Regions from separate parts of the Arthrobacter sp. 05T47 genome, predicted to be linked through region 2. Evidence: riboswitches for the same ligand, from Rfam matches in the RefSeq annotation. Region 2 holds a riboswitch; the other holds the start of a gene.
The links. Region 2 has a riboswitch for thiamine pyrophosphate ahead of thiO (glycine oxidase ThiO). Riboswitches for the same ligand answer to the same signal wherever they lie in the genome.
Positions count from the first base shown of each region.

Region 1 (2,365 bases), on a different contig from region 2:
GCCCTGTTCGAGGAAGCGCGGCAGGTGCCGCGGCAGCAATCCGGTGGCGTGCTCGATGCAGTCGATCCCGGCGTCGAGCATGTCATCCAGGGTGTTTTCGGCGAAGCAGTGCGCGGTGACGCGGGCCCCTTCATCGTGGGCGGCCTGGATGGCGTCCTTGACCGTGCGGGCCGGAAAGCTGGCGGCGAGGTCGCCGACGTCGCGGTCGATCCAGTCCCCCACCAGCTTGACCCAGCCATCGCCTGCACGGGCCTGCTTCCGTACGGCCTCGACGAGATCGCCGGGCTCGACCTCGACGGCCAGGCCGCGCAGGTAGCGCCGGGCCCTGGCGATGTGCCGGCCGGAGCGGATGATCCGGGGAAGGTCCTGGCGCTGCTGGAGCCAGCGGGTGTCGTGGACGGCGCCGGCATCGCGGACCAGCAGCGTCCCGGCGTCGCGGTCCGCCAGGGCTTGGGATTCKGCGGTGGCCTCGGAGACGTCCCCGCCCGGGCCAAGGCCGATGTGGCAGTGTGCGTCCACGAYCCCGGGCAMGACCCAGCCGTCCAGCACGCGGTCCGGCGCGTCGGCGGGACGGTCGAAGGTCAGCAGGCCGTCCACCGCCCAGAGCCCGCGGCGTTCCTGGTCCGCCGCGGTGAGGATGGGGCCGGTGAACTCGATGATGCTGGTCATGGCCTACAGCCTAATCCGCATGACGATCCGCCGGCCCAGCCCATCCAGGCCCAGTTGCGCTTCGTGGATCCGCAGGGCGSCCAATGCCGGCCCCGGCTCGGCGAGTTCCTCAAAGCCGCAGCTTGCGTAAAACGGGGCATTGAACGGAACGTCCGCGAAAGTGCACAGCGTCATCCATGCATAGCCCCGGCCSCGGGCCGCGTCGATGGCCGKGTGAACCAAGGACCGCCCAATCCCCCGTCCGGCAGAGTCCGGATGTACGGAGAGTTGTTCCAGGTGGGCCTGGCTGCCGACTTCGTCCACGCGGGCGAATCCCACAGGCGGGCTTCCGGCGACCAGTACGAAGAGCGGCTCAACCGGCGTCGTCATTTCCGGGGACGGGAGCGCCTGGTTCCCCAATGCCGCTTCAAGGAGGCGGTCGGCCGCGGCCTCGAGAACCGGCAGCGCCGCGAGGTCTTCCGGCGTCGCCGTCCTGGTGCGGGGCACGGSCCRGGGCAGAGTCACWATTCCACGCTAACACTGCCGCCTGGCCGGMTGCCGTCACACTCGGCAGGCTTCCYGWGGGCCTGTGGTAGCTTCGTRTACGACCACACGGGTGCCCTTGCAGGGGCTGAGATCGGGCTAGCGCAGCCTGCGACCGTTGAACCTGTCCGGGTAATGCCGGCGAAGGAAGTGAGTAATCCTTTGAGCACCACAGAAACACAGCACAGCCCTGCCCAAAAGAAGCCAGCAGTCACTACCCAGTCGCTGAAGTCCCACTCGCTGGCCTTCACCGCGGATCCGGAGCACGGCATCCGCGTCCCGGTGACCGAGATCGCCCTGGAACCCTCCCCGGGCGGTGTCGCGAACGCTCCGTTCCGGGTCTACCGCACGGCCGGCCCGGGCAGCGATCCGGTCCGCGGGCTGGAGCCGTTCCGGGCTCCCTGGATCGAGGCGAGGGCGGACACCGAACCCTACGCCGGCCGGGAACGGGAGCTTCTCGATGACGGCAAGTCGGCGGTCCGCCGGGGTGCGGCGTCGGCCGAATGGCAGGGCGGGCGCCCGGTGCCGCGCCGCGCCGTCGAGGGCAGGACCGTCACGCAGATGCGCTACGCCCGCGACGGCGTCATCACCCAGGAAATGCGGTTCGTCGCGCTGCGCGAGAACTGCGATGTGGAGCTGGTGCGCAGCGAGGTGGCCGCGGGCCGCGCGATCATTCCTAACAACGTCAACCACCCCGAATCGGAGCCGATGATCATCGGCAAGGCGTTCCTGGTGAAAATCAACGCCAACATCGGCAACTCGGCCGTGACCAGCTCCATCGCCGAGGAGGTCGACAAACTCCAGTGGGCCACGCAGTGGGGCGCGGACACGGTGATGGACCTCTCCACCGGTGATGACATCCACACCACGCGCGAGTGGATCATCCGCAACTCCCCCGTGCCCATCGGCACCGTCCCGATCTACCAGGCGCTGGAGAAGGTCAACGGTGAGGCCAACGCCCTAACCTGGGAGATCTTCCGGGACACCGTGATCGAACAGTGCGAGCAGGGCGTGGACTACATGACCATCCACGCCGGGGTGCTGCTGCGCTATGTGCCCCTGACGGCCAACCGGGTCACCGGCATCGTCTCCCGCGGCGGCTCCATCATGGCCGGCTGGTGCCTGGCGCACCACCAGGAGAACTTCCTGTACACCCACTTCGACGAGCTGTGCG
Region 1 is NZ_JBFTKG010000026.1:21,415-23,779, forward strand. Features, by position in the region: gene AC1DEY_RS16595 (amidohydrolase family protein) at 1-669, opposite strand, end outside; gene AC1DEY_RS16600 (GNAT family N-acetyltransferase) at 673-1,173, opposite strand; TPP riboswitch at 1,251-1,358, shown strand; gene thiC (phosphomethylpyrimidine synthase ThiC) at 1,354-2,365, shown strand, end outside.
Region 1: another riboswitch for thiamine pyrophosphate. It lies ahead of thiC (phosphomethylpyrimidine synthase ThiC); the one in region 2 lies ahead of thiO (glycine oxidase ThiO).

Region 2 (4,451 bases):
GGGGTTCTGGGCCCGGGTCACGGCCGTTGCCAGCAGCACGGCATCGCAGCCAAGTTCCATCGCCAGCGCCGCGTCCGAGGCCGTGCCGATTCCGGCATCCAGGACCACCGGCACGGACGCCCGCGAGACGATCAGCTCGATATTGTGCGGGTTCAGGATGCCCAGGCCGGTACCGATCGGGGCGCCCAGCGGCATCACGGCCGTGGCGCCGAGGTTTTCCAGCCGGAGGGCAAGCACGGGGTCGTCATTGGTGTAGGCGAAGACCTTGAAGCCGCGGGCGACAAGCTGTTCGGTTGCGTCCACGAGTTCGACGGCGTCCGGCAGCAGGGTGTGCTCGTCGGCAATGACTTCGAGTTTGACCCAGTCCGTTTCCAGGGCTTCGCGGGCCAGCTCGGCTGTGAGGATGGCGTCCTTGGCGGTGAAACAGCCGGCCGTGTTGGGCAGCACCCGGATCTGCTGGTCCTCGAGCAGCTGGAACAGCGAGCCCGTCTCCGCCGGCGAATAGCGGCGCATCGCCACCGTGGTCAGCTCGGTTCCGGAGGCAACAAGCGCCGCACCCAGCCCGTCCAGGCTCGGCGCGCCGCCGGTGCCCATGATGAGGCGGGACCCAAGCGCCACGCCATCGATCACCAATGGATCGGCCACCGCCCCGCGCGCCTGCACGGCCGGTGTTCCTGCCAGTGTGGTCTCGTTCATGCTGGTCATCCTCCCTGGACTGCCGTGACAAGTTCGACGTCGTCGCCGTCGGCGAGCGCCGTGGCGTGCCACTGGCTGCGCGGCACCACTTCGGCGTTGCGGGCCACGGCGACACCGAGTTTCCGGCCGTCGGCGGCCTGGCCGTCGGGGCCGATGCTCCGGCCCGTGAGCTGGCTGACGAGGGTGCTGACGGAGGCGCCGTCGGCGACGCTTTGCTCCGTTCCGTTCAGTCTGATGTTCATGCTGCTTCCTTCTTGGGACTGTCCCCGGACGTGTCCGGGATGCGGGAAAAACGGTCGGGGCGGAAACCGGCCCAGCGCGGGTCCGGCGTCCCGTCCATGAGTTGGCGGCATACGGCGGCAGCCGCCGGGGTGAGCAGGACGCCGTGCCGGAAGAAACCTGTGGCGATGATGAGTCCGGGGACATCCCCGCCGTCCGGGCGGGCAACCCGGCCCAGCAGCGGGGCGTTGTCCGGCGTGCCTGGCCGGGGCCGCGCCGTGGCTTCCAGGAGCTCGAGTTCGGCGACGGCGGGCACCAGCTGCTGGGCGTCCCGCAGCAGCTGGTAGACGCCGCCGGCCGACACGGCCTGGGGATCCGACGGGCCGTCCTCGCGCTGGGTGGCGCCAATCACCACGGTGCCGTCCTGGCGGGGCACGATGTACACCGGGACCCCGCGCACCATCCCCCGCACGGTGGCAGTGAGCAGCGGCTGCAGGTGCGCGGGCACGCGGAGCCGGAGGATGTCACCGTAGACGGGCCGCAGCGGCAGGGTGAGCCCGGCGGGCAATTCATCAAGATCGGCGGCGCCGAGCCCGTTGGCGACCACGGTTTCCGCGGCGCGTACGGTACCGCCGCCATCGAGGCGGACCCCTGCAACGTTGCCGTCCTGCCACAGCAGCCCTGCAGCGCGCCGCCGGATGAAGCTGCCGCGGTCCTCCGCGGCCAGGACGCCGGCAATCCGGGCGATCAGCAGGCGGGGATCCACCTGGTGGTCGGCCGGGATGTCGAAGGCACACGAGATGCCGGGGCTCAGCAGGGGCTCCCGGCCCCGTGCCTCGCGCACTGTCAGCGGTTCCACGCTGAGGCCGGAGGCTTTCTGGACTTCCCTCAGGTCCGCGAGCGCGCGCCGGTCCGCCGCGTCCGCCCCGACGGCGAGGGTCGGGGTCGTCAAATACCCGGTACCCGTCCGGGAGTCCTGGCCGGCGGGACCGGCGTCGAGCCCGGCCGCGAATCCGGGCCACAGCCGGGAAGACTCGAGCATCAGTTCCAGCAGCTGCTCCTCCTGGTAGTGCAGCTCGCTGACAGGGGCGAGCATGCCGGCCGCGGCCCAGCTCGCTCCTGTACCGGGAACATCATCGATCAGGACCACGGACCGGCCCGCGCGGCTGGCCTCGAAGGCGATGCCGTGGCCGATCACCCCGCCGCCGATCACGGCAACGTCTGCGGTGACGTCCCCTGCGGTGATTCCGTCAGTGGATACGGCTCCGGTGTAACAATCCCGGGCGGTGGCGTCATCTGCGGCCACGGCTTCACGGCCGGCTTGTGAGCCTACTTGCGTGCCCATGAAAAATTCCTTCCCTACGCCGGTACTAGCCGGATCAGGTCAAGCGGTCGGCTCTGACGCCCTCTCAGCCGGGCAGCGGCTCCATGGCTGCTGCGGGCTCCCGCGGTATGCGCCCAGTTTAGAGGAACTAGGCTGGTCCCATGAGCCAGGACCACCTCCACACCACCGCCCGCCTCTACTTGTGCACCGACGCCCGCAGGGACCGCGGCGACTTCGAGGACTTCGTGGACGCCGCCTTCGCCGGCGGAGTGGACATCATCCAGCTGCGCGACAAGTCGCTCGAGGCGGCCGAGGAACTGGAACTCCTCGAAGTCCTGCACGCCGCGGCGCAGCGCCACGGACGGCTGTGGGCCGTCAACGACCGGGCGGACATCGCCTCCCTGTCCGGGGCCCCGGTGTTCCATATCGGCCAGAAGGACATTTCGCTGGACGCAGCCCGCGGCTTCCTGGGCAAAGACGCCGTGATCGGCCTGTCCACCCACACCCCTGAACAGGTGGACGCAGCCGTGGCTGCTTCTCCCGGCCGCAAGGGACTGGACTACTTCTGTGTGGGGCCAGTATGGGCGACTCCCACCAAGCCGGGACGCGCCGCCGTCGGCCTCGACCTGGTGCGTTACGCCGCCCAGGCGACCGGCCAGGCGAACGCCGAGGGTGCCGGAAACCCCGACGGCCCGACGGAAAGCCTGCTGCCGTGGTTTGCCATCGGCGGGATCGACCTCGGCAACGTGGAGCAGGTAGTCGACGCCGGCGCCCGGCGGATCGTGGTGGTCCGGGCCATCACCGACGCCGACGATCCGGCCCACGCGGCCGGTGCACTGCTGGCGGCGCTGGACGCCACTGACTCCTGAACGCTGATTCCTGAACGCTGACTCCTGAGCAGGTTCCCCGCCATGAACCGGGCCGTCCCGGGCAGTGAACCTAGCCGGGGAGCCCCAGTCCCGCCATCCTTCGCGCGTGGTTCGCTGCGAGCTCGGCCGTCAGGCCCACCACCAGCGCCCTGGCGTCCGCGTCGTCCAGTCCCGACAGCCCGCCCAGGAATGCGTGCTCAAGGCTCACCCGCTGGGCATGGGTCAGGACCTCGCCCAGCAGGCGCCGGGCCCACAGCGCCAGGCGTGACGCCAGCCGGGGGTCATCGGCCAGGGCCGCCTTGAGTCGCTCCTGCAGCACACCCGTGGACTCGCCGGTGGAGCGGACCTGTGCGATCAGCTCCCGGGTCCCGGCGTCGACGTACACGCCGACGGCGCTGTAAAAGTCCGCGGAGACAGTGTCGATCACGTAGGCCTTCATGAGCGCTTCGTACCAGTCCGCCGGGCGTGTGCGCTCATGGAAGAAGTCCACCGAGGGCTGGAACGGCAGCATGGCAGCCTCCGTGTCCAGGCCCATATCCTCGAGCCGGGCCCGGATGAGTTCGTAGTGCTGGAACTCGGCCACCGCCATCCTGCCCAGCACGGCACGGTCACGCAGCGTGGGCGAATATCCGGCACTGGAAGAGAGCCGTTCGAAGGCGGAAAGCTCGCCGTACGCCATCACTCCCAGCAGATCCGCCAGGAAGCTGTTGTAGAGGGCAGGATCCTCCGGAGTTGCGCTCATGATCCAAGACTAATGGCGGAAATCGGGCTACCCTGATTTTCGTGTCCCATCATCGCCTGACCCCCAGTGTCCACGAGCAGCAGAACCAGCTGGCCGGGGCCCTCAAGGCGTTGCGCACCACGCTGGAACTGCCCGGCCCGTTCCCCGAGGACGTGCTGCGCGACGCCGCGGCGGCCGTGGCCGAGCACAAGCTCCCGGACCTGGACCTCACGCATGTCGAGTTCGTGACCATCGACCCGGCATCGTCCACCGACCTCGACCAGGCCCTGTTCATCGAACGGGATGACGAGGGCTACAAGGTGTTTTACGCCATCGCCGACGTCCCGTCGTTTGTCGCCCCGGGCGGGGCGCTCGACGCCGAGACCCGGCGCCGCGGGCAGACCTTCTACACCCCCGACGGAAGGATTCCGCTGCATCCGGAGATCATCAGCGAGGCCGCCGGCAGCCTGCTCGCAGGTCAGCTGTGCTCCGCGTTCGTCTGGGAGTTCGGGCTCGACGCCGCGGCAGAGGTGACATCGGTCCTTGTGCGCCGGGCCCGGGTCCGCAGCCGCGCAAAACTCAGCTACAAGGCCGTCCAGGCCGACCTCGACGCCGGCACGGC
Region 2 is NZ_JBFTKG010000021.1:63,662-68,112, forward strand. Features, by position in the region: gene AC1DEY_RS15010 (thiazole synthase) at 1-696, opposite strand, end outside; gene thiS (sulfur carrier protein ThiS) at 702-938, opposite strand; gene thiO (glycine oxidase ThiO) at 935-2,260, opposite strand; TPP riboswitch at 2,254-2,374, opposite strand; gene AC1DEY_RS15025 (thiamine phosphate synthase) at 2,401-3,108, shown strand; gene AC1DEY_RS15030 (ferritin-like fold-containing protein) at 3,179-3,850, opposite strand; gene AC1DEY_RS15035 (RNB domain-containing ribonuclease) at 3,892-4,451, shown strand, end outside.